DNA from 4 places in the Streptomyces herbicida genome. Region 3 is predicted to be linked to each of the others. Evidence: riboswitches for the same ligand, from Rfam matches in the RefSeq annotation. Region 3 holds a riboswitch; each other region holds the start of a gene.
The links. Region 3 has a riboswitch for cyclic di-AMP ahead of Q8A52_RS04105 (transglycosylase family protein). Riboswitches for the same ligand answer to the same signal wherever they lie in the genome.
Positions count from the first base shown of each region.

Region 1: another riboswitch for cyclic di-AMP. It lies ahead of Q8A52_RS35785 (C40 family peptidase); the one in region 3 lies ahead of Q8A52_RS04105 (transglycosylase family protein).
Region 2: another riboswitch for cyclic di-AMP. It lies ahead of Q8A52_RS10225 (M23 family metallopeptidase); the one in region 3 lies ahead of Q8A52_RS04105 (transglycosylase family protein).
Region 4: another riboswitch for cyclic di-AMP. It lies ahead of Q8A52_RS07870 (C40 family peptidase); the one in region 3 lies ahead of Q8A52_RS04105 (transglycosylase family protein).

Region 1 covers NZ_JAUYWJ010000021.1:112,656-118,352, forward strand. The annotation lists gene Q8A52_RS35775 (ATP-dependent Clp protease proteolytic subunit) at 1-185, shown strand, start outside; gene Q8A52_RS35780 (hypothetical protein) at 194-502, shown strand; cyclic di-AMP (ydaO/yuaA leader) riboswitch at 823-1,029, shown strand; gene Q8A52_RS35785 (C40 family peptidase) at 1,033-1,506, shown strand; gene Q8A52_RS35790 (LysE family translocator) at 1,576-2,196, opposite strand; gene Q8A52_RS35795 (LysR family transcriptional regulator) at 2,285-3,208, shown strand; gene Q8A52_RS35800 (ATP-binding protein) at 3,212-3,670, opposite strand; gene Q8A52_RS35805 (helix-turn-helix domain-containing protein) at 3,884-4,750, shown strand; gene Q8A52_RS35810 (DUF397 domain-containing protein) at 4,760-4,984, shown strand; gene Q8A52_RS35815 (8-amino-7-oxononanoate synthase) at 5,060-5,697, opposite strand, start outside.
Region 2 covers NZ_JAUYWJ010000004.1:119,481-125,177, reverse strand. The annotation lists gene Q8A52_RS10245 (5-guanidino-2-oxopentanoate decarboxylase) at 1-805, shown strand, start outside; gene Q8A52_RS10240 (Glu/Leu/Phe/Val dehydrogenase dimerization domain-containing protein) at 802-1,980, shown strand; gene Q8A52_RS10235 (TetR family transcriptional regulator C-terminal domain-containing protein) at 2,253-2,873, shown strand; gene Q8A52_RS10230 (SGNH/GDSL hydrolase family protein) at 2,915-3,700, opposite strand; gene Q8A52_RS10225 (M23 family metallopeptidase) at 3,952-4,947, opposite strand; cyclic di-AMP (ydaO/yuaA leader) riboswitch at 4,952-5,119, opposite strand; gene Q8A52_RS10220 (alpha-galactosidase) at 5,416-5,697, opposite strand, start outside.
Region 3 covers NZ_JAUYWJ010000002.1:89,828-95,524, forward strand. The annotation lists gene eno (phosphopyruvate hydratase) at 1-985, opposite strand, end outside; gene Q8A52_RS04105 (transglycosylase family protein) at 1,399-2,067, opposite strand; cyclic di-AMP (ydaO/yuaA leader) riboswitch at 2,072-2,240, opposite strand; gene Q8A52_RS04110 (transglycosylase family protein) at 2,424-3,431, opposite strand; gene Q8A52_RS04115 (cytochrome P450 family protein) at 3,613-4,893, opposite strand; gene Q8A52_RS04120 (nucleoside triphosphate pyrophosphohydrolase) at 5,042-5,697, opposite strand, start outside.
Region 4 covers NZ_JAUYWJ010000003.1:166,597-172,293, forward strand. The annotation lists gene Q8A52_RS07865 (tellurite resistance/C4-dicarboxylate transporter family protein) at 1-733, opposite strand, end outside; gene Q8A52_RS07870 (C40 family peptidase) at 880-2,103, opposite strand; cyclic di-AMP (ydaO/yuaA leader) riboswitch at 2,112-2,283, opposite strand; gene pcrA (DNA helicase PcrA) at 2,548-5,031, shown strand; gene Q8A52_RS07880 (M23 family metallopeptidase) at 5,116-5,697, opposite strand, start outside.

The DNA.
Region 1 (5,697 bases), on a different contig from region 3:
TGGCCAGGACCCGGACCCTCCTCGAAGAAATGCTCGTTCGGCACACCGGACGCAGCCCGGAGCAGGTCCACGAGGACCTGGAGCGGGATCTGATCCTGGACGCGCCGGGCGCGCTGGAGCACGGGCTGGTGGACGGGATCATCCCCAGCCGCAAGGCCTCCCGCGCCGCTCGGGACGCGGGGTGAGCCGGCGGATGCTGCCTCCGGAGCTGCCTCCGCTGCCTGCCCTGACGCGGGCCGAGGGTGAGTTGATCGACCGTTACCTCGATGTGGTCGACCTCCTGGGCCGGATCAATCCGGCCCAGCACGAGGACACCTACCGCGGGCTGCGGGCCGCCCAGGCGCTGGTCCGTGCGGCGGTGGAGCTGCGCGACGCGCTGACCCTCATGCACCAGCGCGGCGAGACGGAGTTGCACGCGGCCACGTTGGCGCGCGCACTGCGGGTGCTGGACGGCGAACGCCGGACGGCGAGGGTCACCGTCCCACCCGACGCCGCCGATTGACGCACTGCCGTCCGGAACGGAGTTGAAACGACCCAAAAGGTGTACCGCTGTTTGGAGTAGTCGCGGGTCCGTTTCCAAGGCCGTGGAGGTTGCGCAACACGCTTGCCCGAGGGGGACGGTGAGACGCTTCCGCGCTGGTCCGGGGGTCCCCGACCCCCTCGACCTTGACTCGAACACAGCGGTGTCCACCCGAACGGCTGAGTGGTGAGTAACGCCACAAATCCCCGATTCCATTGGGATTTTCGGACACCTGTGAGTGAAGATCCCTGTCTGACGACAAGCCCCCGCCACAGCGGCGGGGCGGTCCGGGCGGACGCCGAGTCCTGCCGCCGCCCGGATGACCGGTCGACAGGAGTGGATCGGCAGGAGTGGAGGACCCAAGCAAGACGGGTCGCCGGAACGGATGTTCGTTCGTCTGTTTGTTCGTTCCGAGCAGCCCTTGGGGTGAAGCCGCGGCAACGCGGCCGGGCTACTTCGCCAGCCCGAATCCGACAGGTCATCCTTCACAGGCGGCTGACGAAGGGTTGCGCATGACTGCGCTCAATCGTGTCCCGTCGCTCATGGCCCGGGCCGGTACGGCCTCGGCCCTCACCATCGCCGCCGTGGGCGGCTCGATCGTGGTTCCGGGTGTCGCCGCCGACGCATCGGCCGCGACGATGGCGACGAAGGCACTCCAGGTCGCGGCTTCCAAGAAGGGGTCCCCCTACAGGTGGGGCGCCACCGGGCCGCGGAGGTTCGACTGCTCCGGGCTGACGCTGTACTCGTACAAGAAGGCGGGCAAGACCCTGCCCCGTACGGCCGCCCAGCAGTACAACAAGACCCACCACATCTCGGCCAAGCACCGCAAGGCCGGTGACCTGGTCTTCTTCCACTCGGGCTCCAGCGTGTACCACGTGGGGATCTACGCCGGGAAGGGGAAGATCTGGCACGCCCCGAAGACCGGGGACGTGGTGAAGCTGCAGAAGATCTGGACGAGGAGCGTCTGGTACGGCCGGGTCAGCTGACCCGCCCGAGGGGGTGGCAGGCCTGTGGCGCCGTCACCCCCTCGGGTCCCGCTCCGGCCTGACCTGGTGTCACGTCAGGAACGGTTCGAGGAGCAGGGCCGCGCCCAGAACCGTCAGCGCCACACCGGTCGCCGACCGAAGAGCCATGGCGGCCCGCGGCCGGCGCAGCCACCGGCCGAGCCGGTCCACCAGCAGCGCCACCGTCGGGAACCACACCAGGGTCAGCCCGATCACGATCAGTGCGAGCAGCAGGGTCCTGGGCAGCGCGGAGCTGCCCGCCGGTACGAACTGGGGCAGCAGGCTGAGAAAGGTCAGCGAGGCCTTGGGGTTGAGGGCATTGGTCATGAACCCCTGACGCAGCGGGTGCGCGGCCGACGGAGTGCCGCTGTCCGTGTCGCCGCTCTGCGGCTGCCGCAGCGACCACAGCGTCCGTCCGCCCAGATACAGCACATACGCGCCGCCGAGCAGTTGCAGGGCGCGGAACAGCGGGGGCACGGCGACCAGGACCGCGGCGACCCCCGCGGCCACCAGAGCCGTGTGGACGAGCAGCCCGCCCGCGATGCCGAGCGCACAGGCGATGCCCGCCCGGCGGGAGACCAGTGCGTTGCGTACGACGACCGTGAAGTCGGCGCCGGGCATGGCGACCATGCCGGCGGCGATCCCGGTGAAGGCGATGAGCTGTCCGTCCATGGCCCCCAGCCTCCCGCGGACGGGCCTTCAGCAGGTATTTCGGATATCCTGGGTGAACCTTAAGCATTCCTTTGGGCGGGCAACCGGTATGTACGACCCCATCCGACTCGCCGCCCTCGTCGCGGTGGCGGAGGCGGGGTCCATCACCCGTGCCGCCGAGCGGCTCGGCTACACACCCCCGGCGCTCTCCCAGCAGCTGGCCAAGCTGGAGCGGGAGGCGGGGACGGCGTTGCTGGTCCGGCACCACCGCGGGGCGCGGCTGACGGACGCGGGCGAGCTGCTGGTGGCCCGGGCCCGCCGGGTGCTCGACGAGTTGGAGCAGGCCCGGCACGAACTGGCCCGGCTGGCCGGTCTGTCGGGCGGCACACTCCGGCTCGGTACGTTTCCGACGGCCGGGACCCATCTGCTGCCGCCGGTGCTGAGCGCGTTCCACCGGGCGCATCCTGATGTGGAGCTGTCGGTGGCCGACTACGATCCGCCGACCGGCGTGGCGGCGGTGGCGGCCGGGGAGGTGGACCTGGCGCTGACGCACGCGTATCACCCGGCGGAGCCGGTTCCGGTGCCGTCCTCGGTGGGTCTGGAGCCGGTGCTGGTCGAGGAGCTGGTCCTGGTGACCGCCCCGGGGCATGCGCTGAGCAGTGACTCCTCCCGGCTGCCGCTGTCGGGGCTGGCGGGTCAGCCGCTGGTCAGCATGGCGCCGGAACTGCCCGCCCGGCAGGGAGTGGAGGCGCTTCTGGCCCGGGCGGGGGCAACGCCGTCCGTGCTGGTGCCGACCCCGGGGTACGCCGTGGTGTGCGCGCTGGTGAGTGCCGGGCTCGGCGTGGCCGTCGTACCGGAGATGGTGGCGCGGACGGCGGTCACTCCGGTCGGGGTGCGCCCGCTGGGAGCGGGAGAACTGCGCCGGACGATCTCGGTCGCGTTCCGGGCCGACGAGGTGGCTCCGGCCGCCGACACCTTCCGGGCCCTGCTGCGCGGGGCGTTCGGGCGTGCGTATCGGACGCCGGGGGCCTGAGTGCTACGGCTCCTGCTGTCCCGCCGCCGTGACCGGCTGGGCGGGTACCGTCCAGGGAAGTTCGATGGAGACGGTCTTGCCGCCCTCGCGGGTGGGCCTGACCCGTAGCTTGCCGCCGCATTCGGCGGTGAGCCAGCGGATGATCACCATGCCTCGGCCGTTGTCCTGCTGGACGGCGGCGGGCAGTCTCTTCGGGAAGCGCGGATGGCTGTCGGTGACGCCGATGCGCAGGTGTTCGTCACGATCGAGCACGAGGTCCACCGTGAAGGTGGGTGACTGACCGAAGGTGTGCTGTACGGCATTGGTGGCGAGTTCGGAGACGATGAGCCGGACCGTGTCGGCCACTTCCGTGTCCGGTGGCAGGCCCCATTCCGCGAGAGTGGCCAGCGCGTAGGAACGGGCCGCGGAGACCGAGGCGGGATCGCTCGGCAGAGTGACGGATGCTTCCAGATGGTCTGCCATGACGACGTCGTCCCTTTCCCACGGGACCGCAGTCCGGCACGGAGCCGGATGGTTCGAGTACGGTCCCGGACTGGTGCTTCGTCGTCAGACTGCCATTACGGCACGTGTCACGGGGGCGATCCACCAAGATATGCATATATCTGTCGCTCGAAGCGGTGAACTCTGCGACGGCAGACCGTATTTGGGCGGCTCGAAGGGAGTAGGGAGTAGCCCATGCAGAACGGTCCCGCGGTACGCCGCCGGAAACTGGGCGCCGAACTGCGCGCGCTGCGCACCGGCGCGAGCCTCACGAGTGGTGAGGCGGCCCGGCTGGTGGGCTGGCACCAGTCGAAGGTGAGCCGAATCGAGACGGGCACCAGTGGGGTGAAACCGGCCGATGTGCGTTTACTCCTGGACGCGTACGGCGTGGTGGACGGCCAACTGCGCGAGTTGCTGATGGTGTTGGCGGGCTCGGACGACGTCGGCGGCCGACACCACTGGTGGCACGCGTACCGCGGGGTGCTGCCGCCCGCCTACCGGGACTTCATCAGCCTGGAGTCGCAGGCGCGCGGGATGCGCACGCTGGAGACATCGGTGGTCCCGGGGCTGCTGCAGACGCCGGAGTACGCCCGCGCGGTGACCCGGGCGGCCGTGAGCGGCTTCGACGACGCCGAGGAGCGGCTGGACGCGCTGGTCAAGGTGCGGCTGGCCCGGCAGGACGTGCTGCGGTCACAGCCGCCGCTGGAGCTGAGTGCCGTCCTGGACGAGGCGGTGCTGCGGCGGGAGGTGGGCGGCCCTGGCGTCATGGCGCGGCAGCTGGAACGGCTGGTAGAGGCGGCGCGACTGCCCCAAGTGAGGCTTCAGGTTCTCCCGTTCGCCGCCGGCGCTCACATCGGCATCACGGGCCCTTTCGTTATCTTCTCATTTCCGAGCACGGCTGATCTGGATGTGGTTGTTCTCGACCACTTGACGAGTAGCCTCTATCTCGAACGGAAAGAAGACCTCCAGGCCTACTCCGAGGCCTTCAACACCCTTCGGATCCACGCCCTTTCGCCCGAGGAATCGTTGGATTACATCGCCGGGATAGCTGACGGCGCGTAAGGAGGCACCATGTCTGCACTGCCTCGGAACGTACCTTCCAGTACCGATCTGCACGGCGTGCGGTGGCTGCGCAGCAGCTACAGCACGGGAGCGAACAACTGCGTGGAGGCGGCACGGCCGCGCTCCGGTCCGCTGACCGGACTGCTCGCCGTGCGCGACTCCAAGGCACCGGCCGGACCCGCGCTGCTCTTCTCCCCCGAGAGCTGGGCGGGGTTCCTGGCCACGTTCCGCTGATCCCCGTACGACCCGATCCGACCGATCGCTATTGATCGGTTCCGCCCAGGCGGCGCACGGCCGTGTCACGCCGACTCATGGTCGCGCCTCGCCGATCACACGTACAGCGCGTTCGATCTCGGCCTCGGAGAGGTCCGCGCGGGCGGTCAGCCTCAGCCGTGAGATGCCGTCGGGCACGGAAGGAGGACGGAAACAGCCCACGGCCAGGCCTGCCGTTCGGCAGTCGGCCGCCCAGCGCACCGCCTCCTCGGGCGACGGCGCACGCACGGAGACGACCGCGGCGTCCGGGCGTACCGCCTCCAGACCCATGGCGGTCAGGCGTGCGTGCAGTTCGGCGGCCACCTCGCGGGCCCGCTCCGCCCGGGCCGGCTCACGGCGCAGCAGCCGGAGGGCGGCCAGGGCCGCGCCGGCCGCGGCGGGGGCCAGGCCCGTGTCGAAGATGAACGTCCGTGCCGCGTTGACCAGGTGGTCGATCACCCGGGCGGGACCGAGCACGGCGCCGCCCTGGCTGCCCAGCGACTTCGACAGGGTGACGGTCACGACGACGTCCTCGGCGCCCGCGAGTCCGGCCGCGTTTGGGGCTCCCCGCCCGCCGTCGCCCAGGACGCCGAGTCCGTGGGCGTCGTCGACGACCAGCCCGGCGCCGTGCTCCCGGCTCGCCGCCGCGAGCGCGGCCAGTGGCGCGGCGTCCCCGTCGACCGAGAACACCGTGT
Region 2 (5,697 bases), on a different contig from region 3:
CGTCGTCGTGGCCGTGGGCACGGAGCTGGCCGAGTCCGATTTCTGGACCTCGCCGCCCGCGCTCGCCGGCACGCTGATCCGCGTCGACATCGACCCGGACCAGATGTACGCCCACATGCCCGCGGACGTGGCGCTCGTGGGGGACGCGGGGACGACCGTGACCGCGCTGCTGGCGGAACTTCCCGAGGCGGACGGAACGGAGGCCCACGCGCGCGTGGCCGAAGAGGCCGCCGCTCTGCGCGCCGCGCGCGATGCCGAGACCGCCGAGCGTGACACCCGCTGGCTCCCCTGTCTGAGGGCGATGCGCGCGGTGCTCGATGAGGACGCCGTCGTCACCTCGGACAGCGCCCAGTGCTGCTACTACGGCGCCCTGCCGCACTTCCCGCTCGGCCCCCGCGGCAGCTATCTGCACCCGACCGGCTTCGGCACCCTGGGATACGCGCTGCCCGCCGCCATCGGCGCCAAGGTCGCCCATCCGCGCCGACAGGTGGTCGCGCTCAGCGGCGACGGCGGGCTGCAGTTCACGGTGCAGGAACTGGCCACCGCCGTACAGCTGCAACTCCCCTTGCCCATAGTGGTGTTCGACAACGGCGGCTACGGCGAGATCCGCGACGAGATGACGGCGCGCGGCGACATCCCCACCGCGGTGGACCTCCCGCCGGTCGATCTGCCTGCCCTGGCCCGCGCCTACGGTGGGCACGGCACGCACGCGTGCGGCCCGGCCGAACTCGCCCGCGCCCTCGCCGAGGCCCTCGACCGGCCCGGCCCCACCCTGATCACCGTCCCCGAGGAGAAGACCCCATGACCGCCCCCCTCATGTCGCTCGTCTGGACCGACCACGTCACCGGCCGCCAGGGCTTCCTGGTCGTCGACCGGCTGGTGCGGGGCGTGGCCAGCGGCGGACTGCGGATGCGACCCGGCTGCACCCTCGACGAGGTGGCCGGGCTGGCCCGCGGTATGACCATGAAGGAGGCCCTGCACTACAACCCCGAGGGCCGCTATGTGCCCCTGGGCGGCGCCAAGGGCGGCATCGACTGCGATCCCCAGGCCCCGGAGGCGTACGGGCTTCTGGTGCGCTACCTGCGGGCCATGCGGCCGTACATCGAGAGCTTCTGGACCACCGGTGAGGACCTCGGCCTCACCCAGGACCTGGTCGACCGCGCCGCCGCCGAGGCGGGGCTCGTGTCGTCGATCCAGGCCGTGTACCCGCTGCTCGACGACGAGGCCGCGGCGCGCCGCCGGCTCGCGGACGCCTTCGCGGTCGAGGTGGACGGCATCGGCCTCGACGAGCTGGTCGGCGGCTGCGGGGTCGCCGAGTCGGTGCTCGCGGCCCTGGACCGGGCCGGGGTGCCGTACACGGGCACGCGGGTCGCCGTGCAGGGTCTGGGCACCATGGGCGGGGCCACGGCCCGCTTCCTCTCGCGCGCGGGTCTGACGATCGTGGCCGTCGCCGACATCAAGGGCACGATCGCCAACCCTGCGGGCCTGGACGTCGACGCGCTGCTCGCTGCACGGGACGCGTACGGCACTGTCGACCGGGCCGTGCTGCGCCCCGATGACCGTGAACTGCCGGGTGACGCCTGGCTGTCCGCCGACGCGGAGGTGCTGGTGCCCGCCGCCGTGTCCTACGCGATCGACACCGCCGACCAGGAGCGGATCACCGCCCGCTGGATCGTGGAGGCGGCCAACATGCCGATGCTGCCGGCGGCGGAGGAGCTGCTGTCCGCGCGCGGGGTGATCGTGCTGCCGGACGTGGTGGTCAACTCGGGGACGAACGCCTGGTGGTGGTGGACGCTGTTCGGCGACATCGGCCCCGACGCGGACGAGGCGTTCGCCTACACCCGGCGCTCCATGCGCACCCTCATCGACCGCATGCTGGCTCGCGCGGAGGCCGACGGCACGACCCCGAGGGCGGCCGCGCACGCCATCGTGGCCGACCGGCTGCCGGTGATCGCGGACCGGTTCGGGTGGTACCGGTGACGGATCCCGAAGAGCCTCCTCCACCCGCCACCCGCCACCCAGCACCGCGACAGCGGCCGAGCCCCTGCCCGAATCGTTCTTCGATCCCGCCTCGGTCGCCGTCGTCGGTGCCTCCGGGCAGCCCGGGAAGTGGGGTTACTGGGGCTGGGAGTCCTTCCACCGGGAGGAGGGCCGGGTGACGGGTGGCGGCTTGGAGTTCCTGGTCCTCGACGAGGAGCGTCGCATCAGGGTCGACTACCGGTTCGTGGACCGAAACGGATTAGGGTGACCGCGTGGCGAGAGTGCGGTTGAGCGTGGCGGAGCGGCGGGAGGAACTGCTGCGGGCCGCCGTCGAGCAGATCGAGGCGCGGGGCGTGGCGGCGGTCAGGATCGCCGACGTGGCCTCGGCCCTCGGTGTGAGCAACGCACTGGTGCTGTATCACTTCTCGACGAAGGAGAAGCTCGTCGCCGCCGCGTTCGCCCATGCGGCCCAGGACGACCTGACGCATCTGCGCAAGCTGCTGAGCCGCCGTACGACAGCGCTGCGCCGACTGCGGACCGCGGTGCGCTGGTACGCGCCCACCGGTCAGGCCAAGGGCTGGCGGCTGTGGATCGAGGGCTGGGCGGTGGCCCTGCGCGAGCCCGCCCTGCGCGAGGTCACCCGGGACCTGGACAGGCAGTGGAAGGCAGCCATCACCGAGGTCATCGCGGAGGGCGTGGCGGCGGGCGAGTTCCAGTGCCCCGACCCGGGCGGTACGGCCCTGCGGCTGACGGCCCTGCTCGACGGGCTCGCCGTTCAGCTCACGTCCTACGCGGGCGCGGTCCCGCGGTCCCGGGCGCAGGAGTGGGTCGACGAGGCCCTCGCCCGGGAACTGGGCCTGGACCGGGAGGCGTTGACGGCGCAGGAGCGGTGAACGCTCCCGCGCCGTCGCGCCGTGCACGCCGAGCGGGGCCCTCAGGCCACCGAGGCGATCCGCATCTTGATGTCGTCCGGGGACAGCGTCCCCTTGGCGGTGACATGGTCCCCCGACGACTCCCCGCGCAACCGCCGCCCGATCCACGGGACCAGATATTCGCGGGCCCAGTGGACGTCATCGCGACGGACGTCGAGCGTGCCGCGGGGCGGGAGCGGGGGCCACGGCTGCTCCGGGTCGGCCGGGACCTCCAGGCCGAGGGCCTGGCCGGCACGCAGCGCCACACGCGTGTGCCCCTCGGGTGAGAGGTGGAGCCGGTCGTCGTCCCAGGCACGCCGGTCCTGAACGGTCTTCAGGGACCACAGGTCGAGCACCGGGCAGCCGTAGCGGTCGGCGATGGCCCGGACGTGCCCGTTGTACGTGGCGATCTTGCCACGCAGATGCTTGAGCACGGGCACGCTTCGGGTGTCGAACCCGGTCGTCACCATGACCGTGCCGGCCACTTCGGTCAGTTGCCCGACCGCCCGCTCGAAGCGCTCGGCCACCTCGTCCGGGTCGGTGCCGGGACGGATGATGTCGTTGCCGCCCGCGCAGAAGGACACCAGGTCCGGGGCGAGCTCGACGGCCTGCGGGAGCTGGTCGGCCACGATCTGGTCGAGCAGCTTCCCGCGTACCGCGAGATTGGTGTACTTGAAGTCGCCCTCGGGCCGACGGTCCGCGAGAAGTACCGCGAACCGGTCGGCCCAGCCGACGAATGCCCCGTCGGGGCCGGGGTCGCCGACGCCCTCGGTGAAGCTGTCCCCCACCGCCACGTACGACCCGATCACTGATCTGCTGTCACTCTTCGAATCGTCTGCCACATCGGCCCATGATTCACCTTCGGATGTGACCTACGCGATCGTAGGAAGGGGTTGACGAACGGTGAGATAAGACACTCCTAAATAGTTTGCCAACGCGGGAATATGGCGCCGATCGGGCGGGTTGACGCATCGATTGCCCAGCAACACCGAAGGCCGGACCCGGGGGGCAGGGGTCCGGCCTTCGGCGGCGTGGGGGTCGGGACGGGTGCCCGACACGATCAGGCGACGGGCACGCCGTGCGAGCGGAGGTAGGCGACCGGGTCCACGTCCGAGCCGTAGTTCGGCGTGGTGCGGATCTCGAAGTGCAGGTGCGGGCCGGTCACATTGCCGGTCGCGCCGGAAAGCCCGATCTGCCGGCCGGCGGTGACGGACTGACCGGCCGAGACGGAGATCTGGGAGAGGTGGGCGTACTGCGCGTAGTAGCCGTCGTCGAGCTTGACGACGACCTGGTTGCCGTACGCGCCGCCCCAGCCCGCGGAGACGACCGTGCCCGCGGCCACGGCCTTGAGGGAGGTGCCGGTCGGGACGACGAAGTCGACGCCGGTGTGGTAGCCGCTGGACCACATGCTGCCCGCGACGTGGTAGCCGGTGCCGACGGCGGCGTCCGAGACCGGAAGGGTGTAGCCGGACGAGGCGACGGCGGCCTGTACGGTTCCGGCGCTCTCGGTCGAGACGTCGGAGGCGTTCGCGGGGTTCGACGCGGACGACTTCGACGCGGAGGACTCCGTCTCGGACGACTTCGACGCGGACGACTTCGACGCGGACGACTTCGACGCGGACTTCGACGCGGATGAGGACGCGGACGACCGCGAGGGAGCCGGAGCCGAGGGCTTGGCGGCGCCCGCGGCCTTCCCGCCGAGGGCGAGCTTCAGGCCGGGGTGGATCAGCGAAGGGTTGTCGCCGACGGCCTCGCGGTTGTCCCGGTAGAGCCGGTGCCAGCCGCCTCGGACGCTCTGCTCTTCGGCGATCTTCGAAAGGTAGTCGCCGGTCTTCACCGTGTAGGTACGCACGCCCGAATGCGCCGGCGCGGCCTTCTTCGCGACGGCCGGAACCGACTGCACGGCCTGTGCGGATACGGACTGCGAGGTGGCCGCATGGGCACCGGTGGCCCCGATCAACGGCAGAGCCAGCGCCGCGCCGCCGGTACCGGCGACGGCGACCGAACGGCTGAAGCGGCGGGGCTTGGGGCGGCGGTGCTTACCCTTCGCGGGCATGGCGAATTCCTCTCCGGCGCCTGCGAGGTGAGCTGTCGGGTTCGGGCTGGAGCTGCCCGGCCGCGCGAGGCGCGACTTCACCCCTGGCCGTCCCGGAGACCGGAACAGGCATTGGTACCTGGTGGGTCCCCCGCTCCTGCCGTACACGGGTGAGTTTGGGCGGACTCCGGGCGGCGGCAGGATTCGGCGTTCCGTCCGGATTGGTGGCGAACGTAAGCGAGCAAGATGCGAACGGACAAGCAGATGGTTCCTTGTGTCCGGCTTTCGCTTGATCCGTTACGGGAATTCCCAGTCACCCTCTGTGAATTCCCGCGCCGTTCGTCCGATCAATTCCCAGGAAAGGCACGTGAATTACGTGAACATGACGCGCGACGGACGGTCACGAATATGACGCTCCTCACGCACCTGCACCCAGACCCTCTCATTCCAGAGCGAGTTGGATTTAAATGACTAATTCGGGCAGATGGTTCAGATGCGCCGTAGACGGAAAACCGCCGCGTCGAGATCGCCGCGAAGTCCGGTGCGCAGCCCGTGGTGCAGCAGTACGGCACCACGGTGAACTTCGCCCGTTTCGCGGCATTCGTACGCTGCCGCCGGGTCGAGGCCGCGCAGCCGCAGCGCCGGGGGCGGCTCGCCGTAGTGCTGAGCCTGGAGGCAGGCGAGGACCACCGCTTCGTCTCCGAGCACGTACTGCACCGCGCTCAGCCCGCCCTCCGGGGCCCGCAGCCGGTACTGCTCGCCACGCTGCAC
Region 3 (5,697 bases):
CCTCCTCGATGCCGCGGGCCAGGCGCTCGGGGTTGGTGACGAACAGGTCGTCGCCGACCAGCTGGACCTTGTCGCCGAGCTTGTCGGTGATGACCTTCCAGCCGGCCCAGTCGTCCTCGAACAGCGGGTCCTCGATGGAGACGAGCGGGTAGGCCGCCACGAGCTCCTCGTAGTACTCGGTCATCTCGGCGGCCGAGCGGGACTTGCCCTCGAACTCGTACTTGCCGTCCTTGTAGAACTCGGACGCGGCGACGTCGAGCGCGAGCGCGATCTGCTCACCGGGGACGTAGCCGGCCTGCTTGACGGCCTCGAGGATGAGGTCGAGGGCCTCGCGGTTGGAGCCGAGGTTCGGGGCGAAGCCACCCTCGTCGCCGAGACCGGTGGACAGGCCCTTGCTCTTCAGGACCTTCTTCAGGGTGTGGTACACCTCGGCGCCCCAGCGCAGGGCCTCGGAGAAGGACTCCGCGCCGATCGGGGCGATCATGAACTCCTGGATGTCCACGTTGGAGTCGGCGTGCGAGCCGCCGTTCAGGATGTTCATCATCGGCACCGGCAGCAGGTGCGCGTTCGGGCCGCCCAGGTAGCGGAAGAGGGGGAGGTCGCTGGCCTCGGAGGCGGCGTGGGCGACGGCGAGGGAGACGCCGAGGATGGCGTTGGCGCCGAGCGAGCCCTTGTTGTCGGTGGCGTCCAGGTCGAACATCGCCTGGTCGATCAGGCGCTGCTCGGTGGCGTCGTAGCCGACCAGCTCCGGGCCGATCTGCTCGATCACGGCGAGGACGGCCTTCTCGACGCCCTTGCCCAGGTAGCGGTTCGGGTCACCGTCGCGGAGCTCGATGGCCTCGAAGGCACCGGTGGAGGCGCCGGACGGAACGGCGGCACGACCCGTGCTGCCGTCGTCGAGGCCGACCTCGACCTCGACCGTGGGGTTGCCTCGGGAGTCCAGGATTTCCCGGGCTACGACGACGTCGATGGACGGCACGAGCATCTCCTTCTTGGGATGTGACGCTGGAAGTGCGGGGCTGGGGTGCCTTGCGACTAGAGCCTAACCGTCCCGGGGGCATCGGCCACCGACCGACCGTCCCGTGGACAGGGTTCGACCGTACCCATTGTTCCGGCTCGAAACAAAGGCGGGGTGGAGAACGGCTCGAGAAACATCGCGAGAAGAACGCGGCGAGAGGGACGGCTCCGGCGGAACGGCACGAGCACAGCGGCCCAAGCACGAGCACAGCGGCCCAAGCACGAGCACAGCGGCCCTGGAACAAACCCCGCCCCGGCGCGTACGGGGGAATACGCACCGGGGCGGGGAGACCGTGGGGACGGGGGGGGGCGGGCCCCACGTGCCCTCCACTGCGGGGAGCACGGTGGGGAGCGGCCTGTGATTCGGCTACCAGGCGCCTGTCACTTCAGGTGCAGCTGCTGGCCCGGGTAGATGAGGTCCGCGTCCTGGACGATGTCCTTGTTCAGCTTGAACAGCTTCTGCCAGCCGCCCTTGACCTTGTGCTTCTGGGCGATCGAGCCGAGGGTGTCGCCCTTGACGACCTTGTACTCGCCGTCCCCCTTCTTGACCTTCTTGCCGGTCGGGGTGGTGACGGTCTTGGCGGCCGGGCGCTGGGCGGAGCGGGAGGCGGCCGGCTTCTCCGTCGAGCGGGTGGCGGTGCTCGAGGAGCTCGCCGCGGCGCCGCCGTAGGGGGCGCTGGACAGGCCCGTGCCGCAGACCGGCCAGGCGCCCTTGCCCTGGGCGGCGAGGACCTTCTCGGCGATCTCTATCTGCTGCGCCTTGGTGGCCTTGTCCGCGGTGCCGGCGTACTTCGTGCCGCCGTACGCGGCCCACGTCGACGCCGAGAACTGCAGACCGCCGTAGTAGCCGTTGCCGGTGTTGATCGACCAGTTGCCGCCGGACTCGCACTTGGCGACGGCGTCCCACTCGGAGGCAGTGGCGGCGGCGGCGGTGCCGGAGGCCATCAGCGGGGCGGCGATGGCGGCGCCGGTGACACCGGCGAGCGCGATGGCACGCGTGGCCTTGGCCTTCGAGGGACGACGGTGCTTGCCCTTGACGGAAAACAGCATGGATGGATCCCCTCACCGACGCCTGCGAGGTGAGCTGTCGGGTTCGGGCCGGTTGAGTTGCCCGGCCACACCTCCACTGGGAGGCGTGGCTCCACCCCTAGCCGCTCCGGCTCAACTGCCCGGCGCGGCACTTACCTTGGGTCCCCCGCTCCTGCCTACGGCGCGTGACGCGACGACTGTTCCCGTGCGGCCGCTGGCAGGACTCGGCGTTGCGACAGCCGGGGCTCGTGGTGACGAGCGGACTCGACCGTAGACACGCGATCCGGGGAATTTCAAAGACGATCAGGGCTTCTGAGACTCATCCCACACTTTCACCAAACCGGACATTAGGCGTGAAAGTGGGGCGTCAACTCCCGCTACTTTCCGCCGTTTTCGGTACCGACGTCCAGGGTCTGACCGGCGGTGATGTCGTTCGGGTCGGCGCCGATGGCCGCCTTGTTGGCGGCATAGAGCGCACGCCATCCGCCGTCGACGTCAAGGGAGTCGGCGATGGACACGAGGGTGTCGCCGTCGCGGACCGTGTAGGTACGCGAGGCGTGACGGCCCACGGAGGCGGAGTCCTGACCGTTTGCTGTGCTTTCGTCCGCACTGGTCCCACGGTGACGACCGCCCCCGACGGCGCCGGTGTCGACCAGACTCCAAGACCCGCCGTTCTGCCACGAGTTGTCGGAGTCGCCCGATTTGGGGGCTTCTGTGGGTGCATCGCCGCTCCCCTGCGAGTCGCCCGAACCCGCAGAATCCGACTTGTCCGACTTAGCGGAATCCTCGCCCTTGTCCTCGTTCTTATCGTTGTCCTTCGCCTCGCTGTCCTTGTCGGCGCTTGTCGAGGGCGAGGCCTCCTCCGAGGAGTCCGACTTCGAAGGCGAGTCGGACGAGTCGGACGAAACAGAGGAGCCGGAGGAGCTCGAAGAATCGGACGAGCCAGACGAGCCAGACGAGCCGGACGAACCGGACCCCGAGACGCCGGTGTCGACGTCGACCGACCCGGAGCTCGCGGTGAGCCCGGAGAGCAGCGCACAGGTCGCCCAGGGCTTAGTGCCCCGGTCGGCGAGAACCTTCTCCGCGACGGCTATCTGCTGCGATCGGCTGGCCTCGTCCGGGCTGGAGGCGTACTCGAGGCCGCCGTACTTGTCCCAGTCGTCCTGGGACATCTGCAGGCCGCCGTAGTACCCGTTGCCGGAGTCGGCGCTCCAGGAGCCGCCACTCTCGCACTCGGCCACCTTGTCCCATGTGGTGCCGTCGGCCGCGTTGGCGCTCGCGGCACCGAGGAGCGGGATGGCGATGGCGGAGCCGGTCACTCCGGCCGCGACGAGGATGGCCGGAGCCTGACGGGGGCGACGGTGACGACCGTTCCCGGAGAGCATGCGGAAGCCTTTCGTGCGACAGCGATGACCGGCGCGGCACAGAAAGCCGACGTACCGCGCTGTCGACTGAACGTATCCACTGACGATCACTTGTCACAAGTTAATGCCGCGTAGATCACGTGAAGATCACATAGTTGATGATTCATCAGATCCGAGCCGCAGCAGGCCGCACTTCCCCCACTTACCGGACGGGAGTGAACTCCACGGGCAAAGTGCGCAGTCCACGCATGATGAGCCCGCCACGCCACCGCAAATCGGCCGGATCCACCGCAAGTCTGAGGTCCGGGAGGCGGGTGAGGAGGGTGGCGAGCGCGGTCTGGCCCTCCAGCCGGGCAAGGGGGGCACCCAGGCAGTAGTGGATGCCGTGGCCGTATCCAAGGTGTTGGTTGTCACGTCGGCCGAGGTCGAGAACGTCCGGATCGGCGAACCGCTCCGGGTCCCGGTCGGCGGCGGCGAGTACCACCAGGACGGGGTCGCCGGACGCGATGTCCTGCCCGCCGATGGCGAGTGCCTCCGTGGCGAACCGCCAGGTGGCCAGTTCGACCGGTCCGTCGTAGCGCAGGAGTTCCTCGACGCCGGTCTCCAGGAGGTCCCGTTCGTCGCGGGCGAGGGACGCCTGGAGACGGTGCCGCTGCTCGGGATGATTGAGAAGGGCGTAGGTGCCGTTGCCGATGAGGTTGACGGTCGTCTCGAACCCGGCGAACAGCAGGATGAAGGCCATCGCGGCGGCCTCGTTCTCGGTGAGGTGCTCGCCGTGGTCCGAGGCACGGATCAGCCCCGAGATGAGGTCCTCGCCGGGAGCGGGACTGTCGGGCAGGGCCGCGCGCTTCTTGTGGATGAGCTCGGCGAGATAGCCCCGCATCTTCTTGACCGACCGCGCGACCCCGCCGCGCGGCCCTCCCCCGTGCCGGATCATCATCCCCGCCCAGTCCCGGAAGTCGTCCTGGTCCTCGCGCGGAACGCCGAGCATGTCGCAGATGGCGTAGATGGGGAGGGGAAAGGCGAACTCGTGGATGAGGTCGGCGGTTCCCTCGGCAGCGAACCCGTCGATGAGCCGGTCCGTCAGTTCCTGTACGCGCGAGCCGAATTCGGCGACCCGGCGGGGCGTGAACGCCTTGCTGACCAGTCGGCGCAGCCGGGTGTGGTCCGGCGGGTCGATGTTGAGCAGATGCGTCATCAGCTCCGCCTTGCGCTCACCGGGGATGCCGGTCTTGCCCTTGGCGTGCGCGGGCTCGTCGTGATGCGCGGGGTTCTTCGAGAGCCGCTGGTCGGCCAGAGCCTGCTTGGCGTCGGCGTACCGGGTGACCAGCCAGGCCTCGACACCGCTCGGGAGTTTCGTCCGGTGCACGGGGGCGTGCTCGCGGAGCCAGGCGTAGGCCGGGTAGGGGTTGCCGGCGAACTCCCAGGTGAAGAGGTCGGGGGCGGCGGGGGCGGGGCTCGGCGGGTGGGGCTGGTTGGTCACTCCTCGACGGTATCCGGCTTTGCGGCGGATGCCGCGCGGAGGGCGGTGCGGGCACCGGCCGCCGAAACCGTCGGCTCCTCCAACTCCCTTTCCCAGCACACCCCCGCGCCCGTACGCAAGCCCCGTGCCCGTCCCTCGGGGGCGGCGTCTAGCCCTCCACGCCCTCCACCCCCTCGGCGGCCCGCACCGCGTCCCGGTACGCCCGTGCCGCCGCCCGCAGCGCCGCCTCCGGGTCCACCCCGTCCGCCTCGGCCCGTACCGCGAGCGCGAGCAGCTCGTACCCGATGCCCTCGCCGTGCGGCAGTGGCACCTCCAGTCCCGCCGTGCGCGCGCGGGAGGCGAGCTTCGCGGCGAGGGCGAGGCCGGGCTGGCCGAGCGGGACGCCTTCGGTCACGGAGGTGCGCCGCTTCTCCTCGGCCTTGGTGCGCAGCCAGTGTTCCTTGACCTCCTCGGGGGTCTGGGCCGTCTCGTCGCCGAAGACGTGGGGATGGCGGTGGATCAGCTTGGCGACTATGCCGCCGGCCACGTCGTCGACGGAGAACGGCGCCTCGGGGTCCTCCTCGGCGATGCGCGAGTGGAAGACGACCTGGAGCAGGACGTCGCCCAGTTCCTCCCTGAGCTCGTCGCGGTCGCCGGCCTCGATCGCCTCGACGAGTTCGTACGCCTCCTCGATGCCGTACTTCGCCAGGCCCTTGTGGGTCTGCCGGGACGACCAGGGGCACTCGAGACGGATACGGTCCATGACCTGAACGACGTCGAGGAGGCGTGCGCCCGGCAGGTCGTAGGAGGCGGGGAGCAGCTCCA
Region 4 (5,697 bases), on a different contig from region 3:
CGACGTAACAGGTCAGATCGAGGACGAGCAGCACGATGGTCGTGTCGCGCAGGACGCCGAGGTTGTCGTCGTCCCACAGGTACAGCCGCGCGCTGTCGGCGGAGATCAGCTTGGCACCGGCCAGCGCCGAGATCGCGAGCGCGCCGCCCGCGATCCACTGGTCCCCGGGTCCCTCGATCACCTGCCGCACGTCGAAGTGGGCAAGGGCGAACCCGTAGAGCACGAGCCCCAGCCAGAACAGCACGAGCGCAGCGTGGGCGAGCCATGCCGTCGCCTCGGCCGCGGCGAGCGTGGCGGCGAGCACGGCGAGCCCCTGCGTGGCCACGCAGCACAGGAACACCGCGCCCGGCATGCGCCGGTGCCAGTGCCGTACGACGAGGAACAGCAGCACCGGCCAGAGCACCGCGCACAGCGCGAGCAGCACCTCGGCCAGGCCCTGCCGGCCCAGTGCGGAGAAACGGGTGCCCAGCACCGCGGTCGCGGCGACGGCGGTGAGCGCGCCGGGCGTCCGCGCCTCGGCCACCCAGCGCCTCCGCTGCCGCAGCAGCCCCACGGCGAAGTCCACGGCCAGTGCCAGCCAGGCGACCGAGGCCATCGCGAGGGCGAACAGGGACAGGGCCTCGTAGCCCGCCAGCTGCAGCCCGACCGACACGATGCCGGTCGCCATCACGGCGGCCCCGGCCGTCGGCGGGCGCCGCTTCCACCAGGCGCGAAGGGGTGAGGAGGCGGGCATGGGCCCGATGCTAGGGAGCCGTGCGCACCTTGCGAGCGGGGCACGCGCGCGCGTGCCGGGAAAAACGCGCGGGTGCGGGACAGGGTCGCGTGCGCCTCGGGTTCACATCGGCCGCGGCGCTCGCGCCCCTGCCCCACGGTGGTCTCTCACGCCGGCCGCACCACGCTGTGGATGATCGACTCGCCGCCGTAGTAGATCGACTCCTCGCGGACGTAGGCGCCGGGCTTCGGGGCGTGGATCATCATGCCGTTGCCGATGTAGATGCCGACGTGGCTGATGTCGTCGTAGAAGAAGATCAGGTCGCCGGGCTCGGCGTTGGTGAGCGAGACCGTGGTGCCCACGTTGACCTGGTCGTAGGTGGTGCGCGGGAGGCTGACGCCCGCCGCCCGCCAGGCGGCCGAGGTGAGGCCGGAGCAGTCGTAGGAGCCGGGGCCGGTGGCGCCCCAGACGTACGGCTTACCGATCTGGGCGCGGGCGAAGGCGATCGCCTTCTCGGCCTTGGTGGTGTAGGAGGAGTCCGAGGAGGAGCCGGTCGAGCCCGTCGAACCGGTCGACCCCGTCGAACCCGTCGAACCCGTCGAGGTGGACGAGCCCGAGGAGCCCGAAGAACCGGAGGAGCTCGAGGAACTCGCGGCGGCGGCCTTCTTCGCCGCTTCCGCGGCCGCCTGCTTCTTCGCGAGCTCCGCGGCCTTGCGCGCGGCCTCCTCCTGCTTCTGCTTCTCGATCGCGGCGAGCCGGGCCTTCTCCTGCGCCGTCAGCTTGGACAGCAGCTCGCGAGCCGAGGCGAGCTTCTTCTGGACGGTGGCCTTGGCGGTCTTCAGCTCGTTCTGCGACTCGGTCAGCGTCTGGAGGCTCTTGGCGGCCTCCTGCCGCTTCTTCATGGTCGCCGACTGCTGCGTGATGTAGTCGTCGACCGCGCCCTTCTGCCGCGAGGTCATCCGGCCCATCAGCTGGGTCTGGTCGAAGTAGTCCTGCGGGGAGTCCGAGAGCAGGAAGGTGGCGGTGTCGGGCGCGGCGGCCCCGGTCCGGTACTGGGCGGCGGCGAACGTACCCAGTTCCTCACGTGCCTTGTTGAGCTTGTCCGTGCGCCGGGCCACGTCGTCCAGCAGGGAGTCGACGCTCTTGCGCTGACTGCCGGACTTCTCCTTGGCCGCGTTGTACTTCTCGGTCGCCGACTCCGCCTGGCGGTACAGGTCGTCGACCTTCTTCTCGACCTCCTCGATGCTCGGCTTGTCGCCGTCGGCGGAGGGGGTGGCATTGGCGGTCTGGGACAGCAGAGCCACGGAGGTGAGCGCGGCGGTGGCGATGGCGGGGGTGCGTATGCCTGTTACCAGGGCACTCGCGGGGCGCGACTTGCGGTGCGACGCCAAGGGAGGCGACTCCTTCCACGTTCCGCCTACCGAGTTAGCTGTCGGGTTCGGGCGGGTGGTTCGGAAGGGTTGCCCTACGGCCCTTGCTCCGGAGGGAGGTTGGGCCGATTCACCCCAAGGTCGGTTGGGTCCCCGGCTCCGGCTGCCGTGGCGGCGCACCGGACTCGGCGGAGGCCGCGCGGTCCGGCGACGTTCGCCGGTGGGGGTCGTACGGCCCGCCCGAGACGGTAGCCAACTGGTGTGGCCCGTGTGAAGGTTGATGGGCGATATGCCCGATACATTTTTGTGACCTGAAGGCAGAGTTCCGCCCGTGTGACAGCATGCTTCCGGAGCGTGAGACAGTTGTCCGGCTCATGCATCGGGAAGATCCCCCGCGCGCGGGGCCGGTCCTGTTTTCCGGGGCGGCGGTCGATTGTCGGTGGGGCACCCTAGACTCGGAGAGCGATGAGCAGCCTCTTTGACGACAGCTTCCTGGCGGACCTCCAGGCCCCTCACGGGCGCGAGGAGGAACCCCCGCCGCCGCCCGAGGACGATCACGCTCCGGAGCCGGTTCCGGACGATCTGTTCGGTGGGAAGTTCGACGTGCCTCCGGACCGGGACGCGTACTACCGCGACGGCGCCGCGCGCCCGGTGATCGACGCCGCAGCGCTGCTGGAGGGGCTGAACGAGAACCAGCGCGCGGCCGTCGTGCACGCCGGCTCCCCCCTGCTCATCGTGGCCGGCGCCGGATCCGGCAAGACCCGCGTGCTCACGCACCGCATCGCCCACCTGCTGGCCGAGCGGAACGTGCACCCGGGCCAGATCCTCGCGATCACCTTCACCAACAAGGCCGCGGGCGAGATGAAGGAGCGCGTCGAGCACCTCGTCGGCCCCCGCGCGAACGCGATGTGGGTGATGACCTTCCACAGCGCGTGTGTGCGCATCCTGCGCCGCGAGAGCAAGAAGCTCGGCTTCACGTCGTCGTTCTCGATCTACGACGCCGCCGACAGCAAGCGTCTGATGGCCCTGGTCTGCCGCGACCTGGAGCTCGATCCCAAGCGCTTCCCGCCGAAGTCCTTCAGCGCCAAGATCTCGAACCTGAAGAACGAGCTGATCGACGAGGAGGACTTCGCCGCCCAGGCCACCGACGGCTTCGAGAAGACCCTCGCCCAGGCCTACGCCCTCTACCAGTCGCGGCTGCGCGAGGCGAACGCCCTCGACTTCGACGACCTGATCATGACGACGGTCAACCTGCTGCGCGCCTTCCCGGACGTCGCCGAGCACTACCGCCGCCGCTTCCGCCATGTCCTCGTCGACGAGTACCAGGACACCAACCACGCCCAGTACGCCCTCGTGCGCGAGCTCGTCGGCACCGCCGAGCACCCGGTGGACGTACCGCCCGGCGAGTACGACCTCCAGCCCGCCGAGCTGTGCGTCGTGGGTGACGCCGACCAGTCGATCTACGCCTTCCGCGGCGCGACGATCCGCAACATCCTCCAGTTCGAGGAGGACTACCCGGACGCGACGACGATCCTCCTGGAGCAGAACTACCGCTCCACCCAGACGATCCTCTCCGCCGCCAACGCGGTCATCGAGCGCAACGAGTCCCGCCGCCCCAAGAACCTGTGGACCAACGCGGGCGCGGGCGCGCAGATCACCGGCTATGTCGCCGACACCGAGCACGACGAGGCACAGTTCGTCGCCGACGAGATAGACCGCCTCACGGACGCGGGCGAGGCGAAGTCCGGCGACGTCGCCGTCTTCTACCGCACCAACGCCCAGTCCCGTGTCTTCGAAGAGGTCTTCATCCGCGTCGGCCTGCCCTACAAGGTCGTCGGCGGCGTCCGCTTCTACGAGCGCAAGGAGGTCCGGGACGTCCTGGCCTACCTGCGTGTCCTGGCCAACCCGGAGGACTCCGTCCCGCTGCGCCGGATCCTCAACGTCCCCAAGCGCGGTATCGGCGAGCGCGCCGAGGCGATGATCGACGCCCTCGCCCAGCGCGAGAAGATCAGCTTCCCGCAGGCGCTGCGCCGGGTCGACGAGGCGTACGGCATGGCGGCGCGGTCGACGAACGCCGTCAAGCGGTTCAACGTGCTGATGGAGGACCTCCGCACGATCGTCGAGTCCGGCGCGGGACCGGCCATGGTCCTCGAGGCGATACTGGAGCGCACCGGCTATCTCGCCGAGCTGCAGGCCTCCACCGACCCGCAGGACGAGACCCGTATCGAGAACCTCCAGGAACTCGCCGCCGTGGCCCTGGAGTTCGAGCAGGAGCGCGGGGAGGGTGAGCGGAGTACGCTGGCCGACTTCCTGGAGCAGGTCGCCCTGGTCGCCGACTCGGACCAGATCCCCGACGAGGACGAGGAGGGGTCGGGCGTCATCACCTTGATGACCCTCCACACCGCCAAGGGCCTGGAGTTCCCGGTCGTCTTCCTCACCGGCATGGAGGACGGCGTCTTCCCGCACATGCGCGCCCTCGGCCAGACCAAGGAGCTGGAGGAGGAGCGGCGCCTGGCGTACGTCGGCATCACCCGCGCGCGGGAGCGGCTCTACCTCACCCGCTCGGCGATGCGCAGCGCGTGGGGGCAGCCCTCGTACAACCCGCCCTCCCGCTTCCTGGAGGAGATCCCGCCCGCCCATGTGCAGTGGAAGCGGACGGGAGGGGCGGCGCCGGTCTCCTCCGGGCCGGCCTCCGGTGTGGCAGCCTCGCTGTCCTCGTCCCGCTCCCGCTCGTCGGCGTCGGGCGCTTCCGGGTTCGCCACGCGCCGGACCGCGGAGAAGCCGGTGGTGTCCCTGGCCGTCGGGGACCGGGTCACGCACGACCAGTTCGGACTCGGCACGGTCGTCGCGGTGAAGGGCACAGGAGGGAACGCCGAGGCAACGATCGACTTCGGCGACACGAAGCCGAAGCGGCTGCTGCTGCGCTACGCCCCGGTGGAGAAGCTGTAGGCCCACCGGAGAAGCTGTAGGTCCACGCGATGAGCCCCCGCCGGTCCGGCGGAGGCTCATTCACTCGTGGAGGAGGCTGGGGACCTACGTCGGGTCCAGGCCATGGCTGCGCAGCCACGGCAGCGGGTCTATGGCCGAACCGCCCGCCGGCCGGACCTCGAAGTGCAGGTGCGGGCCGGTCGAGTTGCCCGAGTTGCCGGAGTACGCGATCGGGTCGCCGGCCTTGACGCTCGTACCGGAGGCCACCCGGTAGCTGGAGAGGTGGCAGTACCAGGTCTCCGTGCCGTCTTTGGCCGTCACGATCATCATGTTGCCGTAGGCGCTGTTCCACTGGGTGCGGACCGTGCCGTCGGTCGCGGCCATCACCGTCGTGCCGTACGAGACGGGGAAGTCGATGCCCGTGTGCACGGACATCCAGTTCACGCCCGCCTGGCCGAAATAGGCGCTGAGCCCTTTCTGCAGGACCGGAAGCACATACTTCGGGCGCAGCCGCTCCTTGCGGGCCGCCTCGGCCGCAGCCTTCTTCTGCTGCGCCACCTGCTGCGCCTTGAGGTCGATGCGCTCCTGGGTCCGGCTGGCCCGGTCGGCGAAGTCGTCGGCGCCGGCGGACAGGCTCTCCAGCTGGGTGTCCAGCTGGTTGTTGGCGGCGGACGGTTTCACCGACTT